Regions from separate parts of the Shewanella sp. ISS20 genome, predicted to be linked through region 2. Evidence: riboswitches for the same ligand, from Rfam matches in the RefSeq annotation. Region 2 holds a riboswitch; the other holds the start of a gene.
What was found. A riboswitch is a leader RNA that binds a small molecule or an ion and turns the genes downstream of it on or off. The one in region 2 is predicted to bind lysine.
Positions count from the first base shown of each region.

Region 1 (10,362 bases), 600 kb from region 2:
TAGGTAGTATCAACACTAAGAGCGCGCCCCTTTGCCACCAGCTTGCCATCCCCTCTCCTTTAAGCGGCTATAATCAATGACTAACTCATGTTTACTGTTGCCTTACCGCGGCTTAACGACTAACCAAGTTAGGACTTAATACAGAGTAAGTGTGGCACAAGACAACTTAATCCCCACCCGAGTCCATAAAGAGCACTGCAATGACATGGAAAAAACGACATTGGTTTCAGTTAACCGCAATCTTTAGCTTAATGTTTGCCTTCTTGGGGTTTTCTTACAATGTGTGGCGCATGGAGGTCACAGAGCACAACGCCAATATTCGCGATGCTAGCTTTGAAATGCTTAAGCAATTATCTGAATTAGAACTGATTGTGTATGCCGCTTATTACGATCAAGACCGCATCCTTGGTAATCCGCGCCAAGGCTAGGTCAAAGTCGGCTTAATTAATGATTTAGCTATGATAGCAAGCCCGCCAGTGCGCAGCGCTAGCCAAGCATTGCGCGAGCAATGGCAACAAAAGTGGCAAGGCATTAATAAGGAAGAAACGAGTGTTACCGCCATTGTGGCGGCCATAGAAGAAAATCGTCAGCAAGTTCGCTTACAAATTAGAGAGTTACAATAAAAGCTATCTGAGTGAAGTAACAAACATCTTGAGCCTTAGAAAGTTGACTTGCGTTGGCAAAATGTTAATTTCAAAGTTGATTTTAACAAGGACGCTCATCATGAAACCATGGATATCCCTCATTTTAACAGGTAGTTGTTTACTCTCATCTTCTGTTTTGGCCGCAGCTAGCGGCGCTGTAACCGTCGACCCCAATGCCGCCTTAAATAAACACTTTCATCCGCAAGGTAAGCTGCCAACTGAAACCACACTCAAGCAAAGAGCGGACAATAAAGCCAGTCTGCCGCTTTACGACACCCGAGATTTTGACGAAGCTAAACGCGGCTTTATCGCCGCCCCAGAATATAAGCAAATCCCAGCCGAAAAAGGCGGAGTGGCTTGGGACATGGGCAGTTACGATTGGTTATTAGAGGGCAAAGAATTTGACAGCATTCACCCTTCTTTGCAGCGCCAAGCGGTATTGAATATGGCTTATGGCCTTTATGAAGTCATGCCGGATAAAATTTATCAAATTCGCGGCTTCGATCTTGCCAATATCACCTTTATTAAGAGCGATAACGGCTGGATAGTTTTCGACCCATTAACCGCGAAAGAAACCGCGGCAGCAGCGCTAGCATTTATCAATCAAACCTTAGGCGAGCGCCCTGTGGTGGCCGTGGTGTATTCACATTCTCATGCCGACCATTTTGGTGGTGTCCGCGGCGTGGTGGATGAGGCCGATGTTAAATCTGGCAAGGTCAAAGTCATAGCCCCCGAGGGCTTTTTGCAACATGCGGTATCAGAAAACGTCTATGCGGGTAACGCTATGACCCGCCGCATGTTTTTCCAATACGGCGTATTACTGCCGCGCAGTCCATTTGGTCATGTCGACCAAGCCATAGGTAAAAATACTGCCGCCGGTAATATTGGCCTCATCGCCCCTAACACTACCATCAGTGAGCCATTTGAAACCCTGACTATCGATGGCATTACTATGGAGTTTCAAAATACGCCGGGCACAGAAGCGCCCGTGGAAATGAACACTTATTTTCCGCAGTTGAATGCGTTTTGGGCGGCGGAGAATATCACAGGCACAGTACATAACATCTATACCCTGCGCGGCGCATTAGTGCGTGATGCACTGCAATGGTCAAAAGGCATCAATGAAGCCTTGTATCGCTACGGCACCAACGCCGATGTGATGTTTGCATCACACAGCTGGCCACGTTGGGGCAATGATCGCATCCAAGAAATCATGCGCGCCCAGCGCGACATTTATGCCAATCTTAATAATGAAGTGCTGCACTTGGCCAACCAAGGCGTCACCATTAATGAAATCCACAACCAATATAAACCGCCTAAGAGTTTGCAAGAACAATGGGCTGCCCATAGTTATCATGGATCTGAAGCCCACAATAGCCGCGCGGTCATTAATCGTTACTTAGGCTATTGGGATGGCAATCCAGCCACCTTAATTCCATTGTCACCGTCAGACTCAGCGCCCTTATATGTCGAAATGATGGGTGGAAGTGCTAAAATTTTGGCTAAAGGTCAAGAGCTTTACGACAAGGGTGACTATAAGCTCGCGCAAGAAATAGTAAATAAGTTGGTATACGCTGAGCCTGATAACCGCCCGGCTAAAAATTTACTCGCCGATGTGTTTGAGCAAATTGGTTATCAGCAAGAAAGTAGCAGTGTACGTAACAGCTTTTTAGCTGCCACCTATGAATTACGCTCTGGCATTCCACAAGGTAATGCGCCCAAAACCGCCAGCCCAGATTTAACTAAGGCCATGTCAACGGACTTATGGTTAGATTTTCTAGGGGTGATGCTTGATAGCAAAAAAGCCGAAGCCAAACAGTTTGTTATTAATCTGATATTGCCTGATGTGCGCGAGCAATACGTCATAGAACTTAGCAATGGCACACTCACCAATATCAAAGGGGTGCAAGCTAAGGAGCCAGATTTGACTTTAACCATCAAGCGCAGCGATTTAGAAGCGGTCATCATGGCGAGCCAAAGCTTTGACGATCAAATCAAGGCAGGCAAGGTAAAACATAGCGGGGAATTGCAGCACTTTAAGGATTTACAAAGTTTGATGGTGGCCTTTAGCCCTAACTTTGAGCTTATTCCTGGTACTAAGCAGCCTTGATTTCGCAGGTCTAAATCACAGCAGCCACAGCAGAGGTCACTCGATTAGAGTGACCTCTATTCCAGCCCAATAAGCTGCTCTACCGGTATTTCTAAGTCATTATCAATACGCACAAAATGCTGACTTTGACGGCGATACACTGCCGTTAATTGGCCATAATGGTGTTGCACTTGACCAAAGTGATCACGCCACCGCCACTGCCGCCATACTTGCTGCGCGACTAAAGGCTTAAGTTGGCTGAGCCTAAGTGTATCAAGCCGATTCACATCGCCAAAATGACTTATCAACCAAGTTTCAAGCGCGAGCACAGTGCGACTATCCCGCGATGGCCACTCTAACGCTTCGATAGATAATGGATCTACGCCATATATCTCAGGTTGATTGCCACTGGTGACTATCAAGAAACTATGATTGGCCAGCAAATGGCTATTATTGCCAAGGAAGGGAGTTAACAGGCTCATGGTTTGCACTATGGCATCTATGGGGATAGTAGGGGATTTTATCCCTAAGATAAGTAAACCGGTTTGAGGCCAGTATTCACAGACTTGTACGTGCCAAGCATGGCTACGTAAATAGAGAAGTAAGGGCGCATCATCCGCTAACGCTAGCCCTTGAATATATGCTTGTCTAATCACCTTGCTATCCTTATTGGTGATGCTCGCAGGCGACCGGCGAAGAACGCCATCCTGGCGCGCTTAACTTAATATAAAGGTTAGCCTTGAATATCGTCCCAAATCAATTCGCGAAAATGGTTACGACACACAGACTCATAGCTTTCATTGCCGCCAATGGCCACTTGCTCGCCTTCGCGTAACGCTTTGCCATTACCATCAAGACGCACCACCATGTTGGCTTTACGGCCGCAATGACAAATGGTTTTCAATTCAACTAATTTATCGGCCCAAGATAACAAGTATTGGCTACCGACAAACAATTCGCCCCTAAAATCGGTGCGCAGGCCATAACACAATACTGGGATATCAAGCTTATCAACCACATAGGCTAATTGGCGCACTTGCTCTTTACTTAAGAACTGGCTCTCATCCACTAACACACAGTGAATGTGCTGCTGCTGATGCGACTCGCCAATTAATTTCACTAAATCATCATCGCCACTAAAGACTTGCGCTTCAGACTCGATACCAATTCGGGATGCCACTTTACCCACGCCGTAACGGTTATCTATGGATGCCGTCATCACTAAGGTGTGCATGCCACGTTCGCGGTAATTATAAGATGATTGCAGTAATGATGTAGATTTACCGGCATTCATCGCCGAGTAGTAAAAATATAGCTGTGCCAATGGCCGACTCCTCTCGCTCTAATGCCCTATTGTAACCACAAGCCCGCAATAAATCATCCGCGTTAATGACTGGCTATTTCACGATATTGACCATCTTTTTATTGCCAGAACATACATAAATCAAACCTTCTTAAATTCGCACAAGTAAAACAACAAGATGTGATGTTTGATTACATAATTAACATTGCCGAGTTACCGTGTTAACCTCACTAAGCACCGATAAAAAAGAGTGCGACACATAAATCTTATGCTGTCTTAAAAAAAATCATAGAACGGAAGTATACTCTCATGCATAAAACCTTGATTGCGCTAGCCATAGGCGCAGCGTTAAGCCTTACTGCTTGCCAAGTAAACCAAGCCAATTCACCCGCACAGGTGCAACAAATGCAGCAAAACCCACTCCTTCAAGTCAGTCACTTGCAATACCAAGCGCCTGACTTTAGCCAAATTAACGATGAGCATTTCGCCCCGGCCTTAACTCAAGGCATGGCAGAGCAATACGCAGAAATTCTGACTATTGCCAACAATCCTGCAGCGCCAACCTTTGACAATACCTTAGTGGCGATGGAGCGCAGCGGCGCCCTATTAACTCGCGCTTCCGCGGTGTTTTATAACTTAGCCGGTTCCAACACTAATGATGTCTTGCGCCAAGTGCAATCTGACATGGCACCAAAAATGGCCGCGCATTCTGACAATATTAACCTCAACCCTGAGCTCTTTGCGCGGATTGAAACTCTGTACCATCAGCGTTTAAGTTCTGGATTAACCCCTGAGCAAATTCGCTTAGTTGAGGTCTATCATCAGAATTTTGTTTTGGCGGGCGCCAAACTGAATGAAGAGCAAAAGCTTAAAATACGTGAGCTCAATAAAGAGCATTCCAGCCTCACCAATGAATTTGGTCAACGCATTATGCGCGGCAGTAAAAGTGCGGCGGTATTAGTGACTGATAAGAATTTGCTCGCAGGTTTAACTGATGCACAAATTCGCGCGGCAGCGGCCGATGCTAAAGCCGCTGGCTTTGATGGCCAATACCAGCTGCAAATCACCAACACGACGCGCCAACCTATATTGGCAAACCTTGATAGCCGCGAGTTACGCCAGCAAATTTGGCAAGCATCGGCCGAGCGCGGCTTAAGTGGTGATGATGAAACCGCATCTATAGTGTCACGCTTAGCGCAGTTACGCAGCGAGCGCGCGCAGTTACTGGGCTTTGATAATTGGGCCAGTTACCGCTTAGCGCCGCAAATGGCTAAAACGCCAGAAGCTGTGTATTCCATGTTTGGCTCTATGGTGCCGGCGGTAGTAGCTAATACCAAGCAAGAAGCCGCTGCCATTCAAGCCATGATAAAAAGCACAGGTGGCGATTTCACCCTCAAGCCATGGGACTGGGAATACTATGGCGAAAAAGTGCGTCAACAGCAGTTTGATCTCGACGAAGCCAGCATCAAGCCTTACTTTGAGTTTGAGCGGGTCTTAACCGATGGCGTGTTCTTCACCTTAGAGCAACTCTATGGTGTCACTATGCAGCCAAGACCGGATTTACCTGTGTATCACCCTGATGTTAAAGCCTATGAAATGTTTGATAGCGATGGCACTAGCATGGCGATTTTCTATGCCGATTACTTTGCCCGTGAAGGCAAGCGTGGCGGCGCATGGATGAGTTCATTCGTGAATCAATCAAGCTTATTAGGTAATAAGCCTGTGGTAGTTAACGTGATGAACCTTAAGAAAGCGCCGGACGGTGAGCCGACCTTTGTTAGCTATGATGAAGTCAGTACCATGTTCCACGAAATGGGTCATGGCACCCATGGTATGTTCTCTAAAGTGACTTACCCAAGCTTATCGGGCACAGCGGTATCACGCGACTTCGTAGAATTTCCATCGACCTTTGAAGAAGATTGGTCTGCGCACCCTAAGGTACTAGCTAATTACGCTAAGCACTATCAAACCGGTGAACCGCTGCCAGCAGAGTTGTTAGAAAAACTCTTAGCTTCACGCAGCTTTAACCAAGGCTTTGATACCTTAGAGTATATGGCTGCAGCCTTAGTGGATATGGAGTGGCACTCACTGCCAGCGGATGCGCCGCTGCAAGATGTCGCAAGCTTTGAAGCCCATGCCCTTAAAAAGCACGGTTTAGCCATTGAAGCCGTGCCGCCACGTTATCGCTCAGCCTTTTTCGCCCACACCTTTGCCGGAGGCTATAGCGCCAGCTATTACGCTTATATGTGGAGTGAGATTTTAGCGGCCGATGCCTTTGCCTATGTGCAAACCCAAGGCGGTTTGAATCGCGATATCGGCATGAAGTTTCGTAAAACTATTCGGGAAGTCGGTAACTCAGTAGCGCCCATGGAAGCTTATCAAAACTTCCGCGGCCAAGCGCCAACCACACAAGGGTTACTTGAGCGCCGCGGCCTGACCCAATAAAGGGAAAGACACAGATAGCGATCATCAGTAACTAGCATCCATAAAAAACGCAACCTCAGGGTTGCGTTTTTATTGAAAGCGTTGAGCAGTGATTACGGCTTGAATCGTTTTCTAAATCGAGCGCTTAGCTGCGACCTACCTTAATTTTAAGGGCAATCACACTCAAGACAAACAAGACGCTACAAGTCACAAAACCCGCCGCCACAGATTCAGTGAAACCAAGTACGGTATAACCTACCATGCTGATCACAGCCACTATCAGCGCATAAGGCAACTGAGTCACTACGTGATCAATATGATGACAACCCGCCCCTGTGGAAGACAAAATCGTGGTATCAGAAATCGGTGAACAGTGATCGCCAAATACGGCGCCCGCTAACACTGAAGCTAACATAGGTAGCATCATGCTCACATGGCTGCCCATGGCCATATCGGCGGCAATTGGCAACATAATGCCAAAGGTGCCCCAGCTAGTGCCAGTAGCAAAAGCGGTTAAGCCTGCCAATACAAACATTACTGCTGGCAACATGGCAAATGGAATATTGCCATTAGCTAAGCTTGCCATGTACTTACCTGTTTCTAACTGACCAATTACGCCAGCAATAGTCCAAGCGAACAGTAAGATATAAATCGCAGGCAGCATAGAAAGCGCGCCTTGAGTCATGCCCTTAAGCACTAACTTGGTATCTAGCTTCTGCATTATCACGCCAATCAGAGTGACCACAAAACCAAAACAGGCACCAAAGAATAACGATGAACTTACTGAAGTATTTTCAAAGGCTTTGATGATATCAAAAGCTATGCCTTTTTCAGTCAGTACGTCAGCGCCAGAGCTCACCATAAAATACAAGGTGGCTGCGACTAATGAGCCTATTGGTAAGAATAACCCCAGTACTTTACCTGTATCTGCCTCAGGTAAATCCATATTGGCGCCTGGCGGCGTACCTTTGCTTTCATCCCACAGCTCACCTTTTTGTGCCAGTTGCTCATGGCGACGCATTGGGCCGATATCTAGGCCAAACATGGCCACACAAATCAGCAGTAACAAGGCGAAAATGGCGTAGAAGTTCATTGGTATCATTTGGATAAAGATACTTAAATGACCAGAGTCGGCAATGCCATGAGTCGTTAAAATACCGCCAATCAAGGCAATAATATAAGCGCCCCAGCTAGACACAGGCGAAATCACGCACACAGGCGCCGCAGTAGAATCAAGCAGATAGGCTAATTTAGCCCGCGACACATAATAACGGTCAGTTAACGGACGACACACACTACCCACGACCAGTGAGTTGAAGTAGTCATCAATAAACACCACACAGCCTAGCAATATGGTTAATAATTTGGCGTCACGTTTGCTGCGAATACGCGCACGCGCCCAATCAGCAAAGGCGCGAGCGGCGCCGCTAACAGTAATCAATGCGGTGATCATGCCGAGCAGAACTAAGAAGCCCAGAATATATAAATTCCAGCTGTTGAATGCGCCATCAACCCATACCAACGCAGTAACTTTACTCGCAAGATAACTGGCACTGGTCATAGGGGTGAAATCGGTGAGCAGTAAGCTGCCCAAGATAATACCCACACCAAGGGAAACTAATACTCTGCGGGTAATTACCGCCAGTAAGATTGCAACCACAGGAGGCAAAAGTGAAAGTGCCGAATCGGCATAAGTTAATACTGTCATTATTATTGTCTTCGCTGAATACGAATGGAGGCAACTGAACTGGTGACACAGTATCGCTCAAATAATCGGGATGATTATGAGTGATCAAACACCTGTCCTATCAATAGCGCTCCATAGTAAATAAACCCCATCACCCTGACAGGAATACTATGGCAGTGTTGCTCCTTTCGGACACAACCCCAGTAGCCGACCTTGATGAGTACAACTACTTCGGCGCTAACTCCTTTTATGAACACTCTTAGGCATCACCCTAATGTTCACTACTTTTAGCTAGCGCAACCTCTACTTCAAAGGACGTCTGAAAAACGACGTGACGCACATAAAAACATAAGCGGTATTGCAATTGCTAACCCAATACCGCTTAACGTGACTAATGTCACAGATTAAATGGAATTAATCAACTCAGGGATAGCTTCAAACAAGTCAGCGGTTAATCCGTAATCAGCCACTTGAAAAATCGGCGCGTCGGCATCTTTGTTGATAGCAACTATCACTTTTGAGTCTTTCATACCGGCTAAATGCTGAATGGCGCCAGAAATACCGACAGCAATATAGAGGCTTGGCGCCACAATTTTACCGGTTTGACCGACTTGTAAATCATTAGGAACAAAACCCGCATCCACTGCCGCGCGCGAGGCACCGAGCGCTGCACCTAACTTATCGGCCAATTGCTCAAGCAAAGCAAAGTTCTCACGACTACCCACACCGCGTCCACCAGAGACCACTATGTTGGCACTAGCGAGTTCAGGGCGGCTTGACACTGTTAATTCCTGGGATAACCACTGACTCATAGGCGCAAACACTTTATCAAGCGCTTGAATAGGCGCTTGGCTATCTTGGCTCGCACTGGCAGCAAACGCACTAGCGCGCACAGTAATGACGTTGACGGCGTCCAAGCTTTTGACTGTCGCTAAGGCATTACCCGCATAAATTGGACGCACGAAGGTATCTTTATCAAGCACTTCGATAATTTCAGACACTTGCGCGACATCCAGTAACGCCGCCACTCGAGGTAAACAGTCTTTGGCTATGCTAGACGCTGATGCCACTATGTGAGTGTAATTCGCGGCGATGTCGACAATTAACTTACTAAGGTTTTCAGGTAATTGCTTTGCGTAAACGGCGTTATCGGCCACTAACACTTGCGCAGTGCCCACCAATTTCGCAGCATATTTAGCCACTTCGCTACATTCAAAGCCTGCGACTAATACATGGATATCAGTACCCATGGCTTTAGCGGCGGTTAAGGCTTTTGCGGTATCGGCTTTGAGCGAGACGTTATCATGTTCTGCTATCAGGAGTATGGCCATTTAGATCACCTTTGCTTCATGCTTTAATTTTTCCACCAACTCAGCCACCGAGCTTAGCATTACGCCTGCTTGTCTTTGGGCTGGCGCCTTTACATTAATCACTTGTTGATGAGCTTTTAAGGTCACCCCAAGAGACTCAAGGCTAAACACGTCAAGCACCTTACGCTTAGCTTTCATAATGTCGGGTAATTTGGCATATCTTGGCTCATTTAAGCGTAAATCCGCGGATACCACAGCTGGCAATGGCAGACTCAGATGCTGCAAGCCACCATCGATTTCACGAGTTACCAATAATTGCCCACCTTCATGTTTAACCACAGAGGCAAAACAGGCTTGGGGAATATCTAATAAGGCCGCGACCATTTGCGCCGTTTGATTATTGTCGCCATCAATAGATTGCTTACCTAATAACAGTAAGTCGGCACGCTCTTGTTGCTGCACTGCCACTAAACATTTGGCGATATCGATTGGCAATAAAGTATCTAGTGCTTCTACATGAATACCGCGATCAGCACCTAAAGCCATGGCGGAGCGAATTTGCTCTTGGCACGCTTTATCTCCGACAGTAACTACGACGACTTCCGTCGCAACGCCAGCTTCTTTTAAACGTACAGCTTCTTCAACCGCTATTTCACAAAATGGGTTCATGGCCATTTTTAAGTGATTGGTATCAACGCCTGAGCCGTCACTTAAGACTCTTACTTTGACGTTTGAATCCACCACACGCTTAATCGGCACCAAAATTTTCATGGTTCATCCTTTATTGTGCTCTAAAAAAGTTCCAGCAAAGCTGTGCTATGCCTGTTCTATCTATAAGTATCACTTTACGCATTGTTGACGTTAACGTCAACTAGAGTTAACAAGATGTTAATTTGCAATATTTA
Region 1 covers NZ_JAWRZK010000001.1:1,662,407-1,672,768, forward strand. Annotated here, with positions in the region: gene AC1HDP_RS07580 (DUF2927 domain-containing protein) at 1-49, opposite strand, end outside; gene AC1HDP_RS07585 (hypothetical protein) at 201-428, shown strand; gene AC1HDP_RS07590 (hypothetical protein) at 459-623, shown strand; gene AC1HDP_RS07595 (alkyl/aryl-sulfatase) at 724-2,754, shown strand; gene AC1HDP_RS07600 (hypothetical protein) at 2,811-3,389, opposite strand; gene AC1HDP_RS07605 (thymidine kinase) at 3,467-4,057, opposite strand; gene AC1HDP_RS07610 (M3 family metallopeptidase) at 4,346-6,481, shown strand; gene AC1HDP_RS07615 (Na+/H+ antiporter NhaC family protein) at 6,606-8,168, opposite strand; lysine riboswitch at 8,265-8,461, opposite strand; gene AC1HDP_RS07620 (FAD-binding protein) at 8,552-9,478, opposite strand; gene AC1HDP_RS07625 (electron transfer flavoprotein subunit beta/FixA family protein) at 9,479-10,228, opposite strand.
Region 1: linked by a shared signal. The riboswitch ahead of AC1HDP_RS07615 (Na+/H+ antiporter NhaC family protein) and the one ahead of lysC (lysine-sensitive aspartokinase 3) in region 2 are both predicted to bind lysine.

Region 2 (10,362 bases):
GGTCGAAACACACTAAATAACTGCCTTGGCTATTGAAGGCAACGATATCATCTTCTTCTTCAGAGGCTAAGGCTTTGACATGGCTGTCTTGGGCTAAGGCATCTTTGAGCATGTCGTTAGTGATGATATCCAGTTTTTTCTGAGTTTCACCTTGCACGTTTTCTTGCTCTGTCGCACCAAGTACGCCGGCAAGTGCGCCTTGTCTAACGGCGCTGCTAATGTCTTTAGCACTGTTAGCCAGAGTGTGTATGACTTGCGTCAGTGAAGCGTTAAGTGGCTGTGAAGCTAGCACTTGAGTCAAGGTTTGCATCTGAAATCCTCATTTTCATTATTAAAATAGGGTCATTCACGCGAGATGGTGCGGATAATAACGCAGACAAAAGTAAAATTCAGCGACAGAGTTTGGTTTTTACCCAAATTCAGGCAGAATCAGGCGAAGATAAAATCATCAGGGAATAATAATGACTAGAAAATGGATCCCGCTGGCAGCGCTTGCCATGCCCTTTGCGCTCTCTGCCGAGGCGCTTACCCCCGTATTAACCGCGCCTATGGGAGATTCGACCCCATTAGCCATTGCTAGAATGCATGACTCGCCAGCTTTAGAAGGCAATAGTCCGCGCGGGCTAAAATTATCCCCTGATGGCCAGCGAGTAACCTATTTAGCGCCGCGCAGCGATAATCAGCATTTTTTTGATTTGTGGCAGATGGAGATAAGTTCAGGTAAACATTCACGTTTACTCGATGCCAGTTTACTTAAAGCTAACGAGTTGTCTGACGAAGAAAAAGCTCGGCGCGAGCGCCAACGTATTTATGGCGCCGGCATTATGGAATATGACTGGTCGAGCGATGGCAAGAGTGTGCTGATTCCTTCTGCCGGTAACCTGTATTTATATCAAGTTAACACAGAGCAATTACAACCCTTAGCAATTACAGGGTTTGCCACCGATGCCAAAGTGTCGCCCCAAGGCAAATTTGTGTCTTACATTAAAGATCAAAATTTGTTTATTTATGAGTTAGCCACAAACAGCGAACGGCAACTGACCTTTGATGGTGGCGAGCACATTAAAAATGGCATGGCAGAATTTGTGGCCCAAGAAGAAATGGGGCGCATGACAGGTTACTGGTGGGCGCCCGATGATAGCGCGCTTGCCTATACCCGCATTGATGAATCGCCAGTGGAATTAGTTACGCGTAATGAGATTTATGCTGATGGCATTAAGCTCACTGAGCAGCGCTACCCTTATGCGGGCAAGGCCAATGTGTTGATTGAGCTTGGCGTATTATCTCTGGGCTCTGGAAAAACGACTTGGCTGGATTTAGGTGCTGATACCAATGGTTATTTGGCGCGAGTCGACTGGTTGCCTGATGCTTCTGGTTTAAGTTTTCAGTGGCAAAATCGCAGTCAGCAGCAGTTAGATTTACGCTTAGCCAGTTTGAAACCGGCAGCAACAGAGTCGCAAGCAGTGACCACATTGAGCACTGTAACCTTACTCACGGAAAAGAGTGATGCTTGGATTAACCTCAATGACGACTTAACTTTTTTAACCCCATCAGGTTTTATTTGGGCGTCAGAGCGCAGTGGCTATAAGCATTTATATCTGTATGACGCTAAAGGTCAATTGCAAAAGCCATTAACCTCTGGCAAGTGGGCGGTGGATAAGATTGAATATGTCGATGAAGCCAATGGTTGGGTGTATTTTACCGGCCGTAAAGATACTGTCATTGAAAGCCGAATTTATCGGGTTGCCATAGCCTCAGGTGCCATTGAAGATGTTGGCGTGCGTGCTGGCATGCACGCCCCAGTATTTGCTAAAAATCGCGCTATTTATCTTGATTACTTTAGCTCCCTTGCGCAGCCGCCTCAGGTGAGTTTGCATGATGGCGCTGGCAAGTTATTAACTTGGGTTGAGCAAAATACGGTTGATAAACAGCATCCTTTATATCCCTATTTTGGTTTATGGCAATTGCCAGAGTTTGGTACCTTAGCGGCTGCTGATGGCCAAGCCTTAGTGTACCGCTTATTTAAGCCCGCAGATTTTAATGCAACTAAGCAATACCCTGTAGTAGTGCGGGTTTATGGCGGCCCCCATGCACAATTAGTGACTAACAGCTGGAGTAATCATGATTATTTTACGCAGCATTTATTGCAGCGCGGCTATTTAGTCTTTCAGTTAGATAATCGCGGCAGTGCTAATCGCGGTACTCGATTTGAGCAGGTGATTTATCAAAACTTAGGCGAGCTTGAAGTTATCGATCAGCAGCTTGGGGTTAAGTATCTGCGTAATTTACCTTACGTGGCCGATGATCGGATTGCTATTTTTGGCCATAGCTATGGCGGTTATATGGCGTTAATGAGTAAGTTTAAAGCGCCGCAGGATTTTAAAGTTGCAATTTCAGGGGCGCCAGTCACAGATTGGAGCCTATATGATACGTATTATACTGAGCGTTATATGGGGCATCCACTGACCAATGCCGCTGGATATCAGCGCGCCTCGGTATTGCCTCATGTCGGCCAATATGACAGAGGTTTATTGATGTATCACGGTATGGCGGATGATAATGTGTTGTTTGAAAATAGCACGCGGGTTTATAAGGCCTTACAAGATCAAGGCAAATTATTCCAAATGATTGATTATCCTGGCTCAAAGCATTCAATGCAGGGCAATGCGGTGCGCAGTCATTTATATTTATCGATTGCGGATTTTCTTGACCGTGAGTTATAAACTGCCCTAAGGCGTTTAGCTTAAAGTATTAAGGCGGCTAATCGCCGCTTTAATAACGTTTATAATTGGCGATTATTTTTAGCGATTATGTTCAGAGTTAGTTTTCTGGCTTAATTATTTGGTTAATGACTGACTTAATAAAGGCTTAAAGGCTTAAAGGCTTAAAGGCTTAAAGGCTTAATTAATAAAAGCTTTAAACAAAAACTTAAATGTAAGCCAATAAAAAAGCCGCTAATCATAGCGGCTTTTTTGTATCACCGAAGTGATTAATCTTCTAAGTTACCGCAAAAACGGTAGCCTTCACCATGAATGGTGGCGATGATTTCTGGAGTATCAGGCTGGCTTTCGAAATGCTTACGGATACGACGAATCGTCACGTCAACAGTACGATCGTGTGGCTTAAGCTCACGACCAGTCATCTTCATCAGTAAGTCAGCGCGGCTCAGAATCTTACCTGGGTTCTCAACAAAGTGCAGCATAGCGCGGAACTCACTGCGTGGCAGCTTGTATGATTCGCCTTGCGGGCTCACTAATGAGCGGCTGTTGATTTCCAAAGACCAGCCATTGAAGCGGTAGAATTCAACTGAACTCTTTTCTTCAACGTCTTGGCCAGTGCTGCTTACGCGAGTCAGCAGGTTACGAGCACGAATGGTCAATTCTCTTGGGTTGAATGGCTTAGTGATATAATCATCAGCACCAATTTCCAAACCTAAGATTTTATCAACTTCATTGTCACGGCCAGTTAAGAAAATCAGGCCAATGTTGTTGATTTCACGCAATTCGCGCGCTAACAGCAAACCATTTTTACCTGGCAAGTTAATATCCATCACCACTAGGTTGATTTTATTTTCCTGCAGGGCTTTATGCATTTCTGCGCCATCATTGGCCTCAGTTACCACATATCCTTCTGCTTCAAAAATACTTCTCAGCGTATTGCGGGTAACTGCTTCATCTTCAACGATCAGAATGTGCGGGTTTTGCATGTCATTTACCTAAAAAAATTTAATCAAATTATCGCTAACGATAAACAGTTACGAGTCAATATTTCACTCAGCTAAATTGCAATAACAACTAGCCAGTCCCTATCAATAATTGAAGGGGCTAAACAGCACTGTATAAGGTTAGTAAAATCTGCAATATCCATGGAGTTTTTTTGAAACTCCCAGGGAAAATACGATAGTTGCTTACACTTCGAGTAACAATTAACGAAATAAGTTCCGTCACAGTTGTAGGTTTGTGAAGGTTATTAAATCATCAATTCAAAAATGAGTTTCATTGCAACTGAGTTGCCATCCTTTTAAACCGATTCGTGAAATGTGAGTGTCGGTGTTGACGCCCTAGGATGGTGGTTAGCTAATCAACCCTAATAGTGTACTCGTTTTAGGCATTTGTTAACAAATTAATTGTTAAAAAAATCGTGAATTGACGTGATCTTAATCAATTTTTGCAGAAATCGTTTGCAAAAGCACCATGCCCAAGGGGTTGCCATAGTGAGCTTGAGCCAGTTTTTCTGAATTTGCTGCTAAAGCAGACTAAACTGTGGATGCATTTTTGTTCATTAAAAGGTATTTGTCTATGACACAGATCACAATTGAACTGTGGCGGGCTTATTAGAGTAGTGTGTTCATGTTAACACAAGCGCTAACCCCCAGTATTGATTTTGCCATTATTACCGCGGCCAACCCTTTAGGTGTACCTCATTTACCCGGTCAAAACCGCCTCTATGATAGGCAATTGCAACAAGATATTGATGAGCTAAGAGTGCCATATCGGCGCATTCTTGGGGCTAGCCCAGATTTATCTCATGTTGAGGCGAGTTGGGCGGTAATTTTACCTTTAGCCGATGCCTTAGATTTAGGGCGGCGCTGGCAACAATTAGCCATTTACTATGTGAGTGGTAATCGTCTGGGGTTATTTAGCTGTAGCGATGCTAATTCTCGGCTTGATTTAGGGGCTTTTAGTGAGCGCGTAACCTTAGTCAATGAGTTACCTAGCTATAGCTGATGATTAATCTGGGCATTGTTAATTTTCTATTGGTCATCAACACAAGTTATTTTTTGACCTCCTTTGTTTTTTGTTGACCTCGAGTATAAACAATTGTTAACGTTCAGGTGTTCATTGTAATGAACATTCAGAAGAGGCGCGTTGACCAGGTACGCAATAATAAGGGCACATTCCCTGATTATTATTGCGAAGGGGGAGCAACGCCGAGTGAGACGCACGAATGTGAGTGCTGATTGCGGTCAAGTGGGCTGAATCCCACTGATTGTCACCTGAGTTTAGGTGGAGAGCTTCTGGTGGCAATTATCTCCTTCTGTTGCTTTAGCAGGCTGTTGATCTCATTTCGCCCCAGGCTCTTCGAACATTTTTGGGTTCGGAGTGTGTTATGTCTAACAATCTTAATATATTGTCTATCCTCGCTCATAGGTTGGAGGGTGATTTATGTCTATCGATAAACTAGTAGTCGCTAAGTTTGGCGGCACATCCCTTGCCAATAGCGATGCCTTAACACTCAGTGCCAAGATAATTTTAAATGATGCGAGTCGCCGTGTAGTAGTGGTGAGCGCGGCCGCCGGAGTCACTAATCTGTTAGTCGAATTAACGACTGTGACAGATGATGAGCAGCGCTTTAAACTATTAAAAGATATCGCCGCCATTCAATATAAAATTTTAGATGCGCTGCATCGTCCCAACGATGTTGCTGCTAGTATCGATGGTCTATTAAGTCGCATTGCCGTATTGAGCGAGCGTTTATTAATAGAAAGCACTAAAGCGCTTAAAGATGAGTTGCTCGCGTGCGGCGAATTGTGTTCATCACAATTGTTTGCCGCCACCTTAAGAGAATTAGGCGTAAACGCGATTAGTTTCGATGTGCGGCAAATTCTGCGCACAGACAGTCACTTTGGCCGCGCTGAGCCACAAATTGATATGATAGCTCAGTTGGCACAATTACATTTAGCGCCTCTATTTGATAAGCAAGTGGTCGTCACTCAAGGCTTTATTGGCAGTGATGACCACGGCATGACGACTACCTTAGGTCGCGGTGGCAGTGATTACTCAGCGGCGTTATTAGCTGAAGCCTTAGGCGCCAATGCGGTTGAAATTTGGACCGATGTTGCGGGTATTTATACTACTGACCCAAGACTTGCGGCTAATGCTAAGCCACTGGCTGAAATCAGCTTTAATGAAGCAGCGGAAATGGCGACGTTTGGCGCCAAAGTACTCCATCCTGCCACCATTTTACCTGCGGTGCGCCGCGGTATTGAAGTGTTTGTGGGTTCAAGTCGTGAGCCAGAGCGCGGCGGCACTTGGATTCGCAATCGCATCGATAATCCTCCTTTGTATCGCGCCATTGCGGTAAGGCGCGATCAAACCTTATTAAATTTGCACAGTTTACAAATGTTGCACGCTCGAGGCTTCTTAGCTGAAACCTTTGCGACGTTAGCGCGTCATAAGATAAGCGTTGATTTAATTACTACTTCAGAAGTGAACGTGGCGCTTACCTTAGATAAAACCGGTTCAGATTCGAGTGGTGAAGGCTTGCTAAGCGATCATTTACTCACTGAATTAGCTCAGCATTGCCGGGTGCAAGTGGAGCAGGGGTTAGCGTTAGTCGCGATTATCGGTAATCGTATTGCGACAACTCCTGGTGTGTGCAAATTGGTTTTTGAGGTGCTGGAAAACATTAATGTGCGCATGGTTTGCCAAGGCGCGAGTCCACATAATTTATGTGTGTTAGTGGCAGAGGCCGATGTGCCGCAATTAGTCGCGACCTTGCATCAACGCTTATTTGATGTGGCTTAAGATACCAACTTAATGTTTTTAGTCTCTAGCGAATATCGTTTTAGTTAATTAGCTTGGCTCAGTGATGTGACTGAGCCAAGCGCCTTCTTTCAAATCCGTAAGCTCAAACCTATCAACTCATATAAATCCAGCTTTCCAGAAGCCAACCATTATCAATCAAATTAACACCCATCAAACTAGCGCAGGGCTGGTGTTCTTACCTGCCTAAATATCCATAAACAGGCTAACAGCAGTAAGGTGCTCCCCATACTACCGCCACCGCCACCGCCTCCGCCATTATCAGTCGGTGGGGAAGTCGCTGGCGTGATACTGATGCTAACTGTCACTGGCGGCGAATTTTGCTGACCGTCATTGGCGCTAAGGGCAAAGCTTAATGGGCCAGAACTTGGGGCGATAAAGCTTAGGTTGCCAGCGCCATCCACATTAATAGTCACTTGCGAGCCTGATACTTGTTGCCATTGATAGCTGAGTGTATCGCCATCAATATCGCTACCGTTGGCGCTAATATTGACTGTGGCGCCAGCATTGACGGTTTGCGTTAAGGGGGCAGGGTTAACACTTGGCGCATCATTGACTGAGTTAATCACTAAATTCACAGTCACGGCTTGGCTCGGCTCATTATTGGCGTTGGTTGCTTTATAGCTAAAAGAGTCGGTGCCAAAGTAATTGGCCTGTGCTTGGTATCTCACAGTGCCTGCATTAATCACACTTAATTGGCCATGGCTTGGCGCACTATTAATGCTAATTTGCTCAAACGTGCTCATTGGCACAATAACGAGTGGCAGCACTGCGGTGGCGTTATCACTGCCAATAGTAAGCTTGGTTGTCAGTAGCTGCTCAAGACGATTGTCATTCGTCAGTACATTAAATTCCAGCGAGCTATCTTCGTTAAGCGTGACGGTATCTGGCGTTGGAAACACCACGTTGATGGGGCTGACATCAACACTTAATTGCAGTTCGCCTGGGGAGGTAGAAGCGAGTCCCCACACATCGCCATTATTGGGTAACACGCCATCGCCATTATAATATTGCTGACTTGCGTGAGTGCCGCGGCTATTTTCTGCGCCTATGGTTAACGTACTTGGCGCATTGGTGACATTAATATAGTTAAAATAAATTTGTTGATGAGCGCCTAAGCCAAGCCAGAGGGCAAAGCTAAAAGTTTGGTTAGTGGTATTGTCAAAAAGCGCCGCATTTGCCCATTCAATCACGAAATAATCATTGCCAGCGAACGTCATAGTGCGGCTATAAATGTTACCGCCACTGGTTTCCGCAGATCCCTGTAAATCAAAATCTGTCGAGAAGGGGGCAATAACATTATTGGAAGTGTGCACTTGAGGTATGGCTTGGTTGGTGGTGTCATTGCTTAGATTGTGATCGCCAGGTACCACAAATCCGTTATCAGATACTGAGATGGCTTGATAGTTAACACCTTGATAGTTAAAGCTTGGTGTCGTTAGGGTGAAACTCACATCATCGCAGGTGCCTGTGCAAGACAGCGGCGCGACTGTGCCGCTGATACTCGGCAAACTCATGGCAGCAGGACTAATAGCGAGCGCACCACTGCTTAATTGCCCCTGCCAACTTAAGGAGTGCTCACTGACGTTAAGTTTGTCAGTTTGACCATCTTGTAAGTTTATGGACGCGCTTTGGCTATCAAAGACAAGATTCGCGGGCGCCTCTGCCGTTAACGTCACATTGCTGGCAGCTAATAAATTAGTGACTTGCCAGCGTAATCGGGCGCTGCCATCTGGGGTAAGTGTGGCGGCGTTACTGCTAAAGCTAAGAATTTCTGGACGCGTATTTTTACCAAACTTAAGCAAGAGTGGCAATTGCTGCGTTGCTCCCGTATTTGGCGTAAATAATAACCGGCCAAATTGCCAGTTACTATTGCTGGCCTCTAAGGTGCTGACATTAAACGCTAATTCATAACTGCTAGTGGGGGCAATTGTGATGTTAGTCGCGGTAGGAGTGATAGTCAGTTGATTACTGATGCTACTGATACTAACGCTACTCGCGGTTGCGCTATGGTTATAGATTGTGAGGCTAGCGGCGCAGTCAAAAGTGCACTCATCATTGATGATGGCTAAGCTTGCAAAACTTAAAGGGGCGCTTGCGGCATTATCTAGGGCTAGGCGTCCTGCACCAGTAACAAAGGGCGTGACATCGCTGCCATTGGCGCTGGTTAATCCACTAAATTTACTGCTAGAAACCAATATACTTTTTATCGCGCTAACGCTTAATTGCGGGTAGCGCGCCATCAATAAGGCGCCAGCGCCAGCCACTTGCGGGCTCGCCATACTAGTACCGGTAAATTCAATAAAGTCACTCGCTTCATTGGCCGATAAAATATCCGTACCGGGCGCGCTAAGCTCTGGTTTTAATGCGTTAAGACCTATGACTGGGCCTTGGCCGCTATCAATATTCACTTGATCAGCAAATTCTGCTTGGATAAGTTGCTGCGAATTAGCGCGAATGCTGACAGCGCTGCCTGAGGTGTGATTGCTCTCTAACCATTGGCCATCAAGCGCCGATACCATAAAACCTGGGATACTGGCTTGGGGCATAAACATGGTAAAGGGCGCACTGTTATCATTGTTATAAGTTAATAGCATACGCGCGCCAGCGGCGCTGACATTGGCCGCTTTTTGCTCAAAGGTACAAGTGCCACGCTCAACCAAGGCTATAGCTTGATTAAAGCTTGCTGCCGCAAATGGCTTGCAAGCATCGCGATTATTGGCACTGATGGCGCTGGCATGATTTAGCGGCGCATTAAGGTTAGCGCTTAATTTGGGGCCATCGGCGGCAACGGCCGCAAGCTCTCTATTAGTAGTCGTCAGTAAATGAGCGGTGATTTTACCTGTGCTGGTATTAGCCACAGCTAAGCCTGCATCCACGCAGGCCGGGCAACTAATAGAACTCGCGCCCATAGTGCCATCGTTACCGGCGGCGCTTACCATTAAAATACCGGCAGCTTCTGCGGCGCGAAATACGCTTTGATACGGGCTGGAATTAGGATCTTCTCCCGGCGCGCCGCCCCAAGAATTATTAATCACATCACTGCCATCATTTACAGCATCCTCTAATGCCGCGAGCAGCATAGTGTCTGAACCTATGGCACCTTGGCAGTCATCACCGCTAAACAAGGCTTTGTAAATCATTAAATTAGCACCAGGCGCGACCCCAGATAAATTAATAGTATCAGCGCCTATGGCGGCGCTGACTAAGTTGCCAGCGGCAATGCCTGCCACATGAGTGCCATGGCCGTTGTAATCCCTTGGGCTTAAGTGTTCATCGGCGCAAAGACTAAAGTCAGGTTGATACCAGCGCGCGACAGTAATCTTGTTATTACAAAAGTTAGGATTAGCTTTGCAGTAATCATTGCTGGCAGGGCTGCTTGCGCTAAACCCTGTGCCAGAAAACATCGGGTGCTCAGGGATAATACCGCTATCGATAATCGCAATCTTAATGCCTTCGGCCGCGCGGCTTTGGCCACCGACTAACTGCCACAAGGATTGACTACTCATCAAGGTATTAGCGGCATCCATGGACTGGCGATAGTAACGCACCGGATAAACTGCTTTAACAGCGCTATGTTGGCGTAACGCATTGACTTCTTTGACTGATAATGGGGCGCTAAAGCCATTAAATAGCGTGTGATATTGCTGCTCAATCATCGCCTTGCTACCAAGGATTTGCTTGATAACACTTTGCTGTTGCTGGTTAATTTGCTGCAGTGCTAATGCATTTGCTTGAATTTGAGCTTGAGCCTGAACTTGAGGGGGAGTGCGTGAAGATATACCGGCAGATTGGATGTTACCTCTTTTGGATTGCC
Region 2 covers NZ_JAWRZK010000001.1:2,260,076-2,270,437, reverse strand. Annotated here, with positions in the region: gene AC1HDP_RS10435 (class 1 fructose-bisphosphatase) at 1-310, opposite strand, end outside; gene AC1HDP_RS10430 (S9 family peptidase) at 462-2,723, shown strand; gene arcA (two-component system response regulator ArcA) at 2,990-3,706, opposite strand; gene AC1HDP_RS10420 (DUF3293 domain-containing protein) at 4,350-4,727, shown strand; lysine riboswitch at 4,851-5,025, shown strand; gene lysC (lysine-sensitive aspartokinase 3) at 5,166-6,527, shown strand; gene AC1HDP_RS10410 (S8 family serine peptidase) at 6,704-10,362, opposite strand, start outside.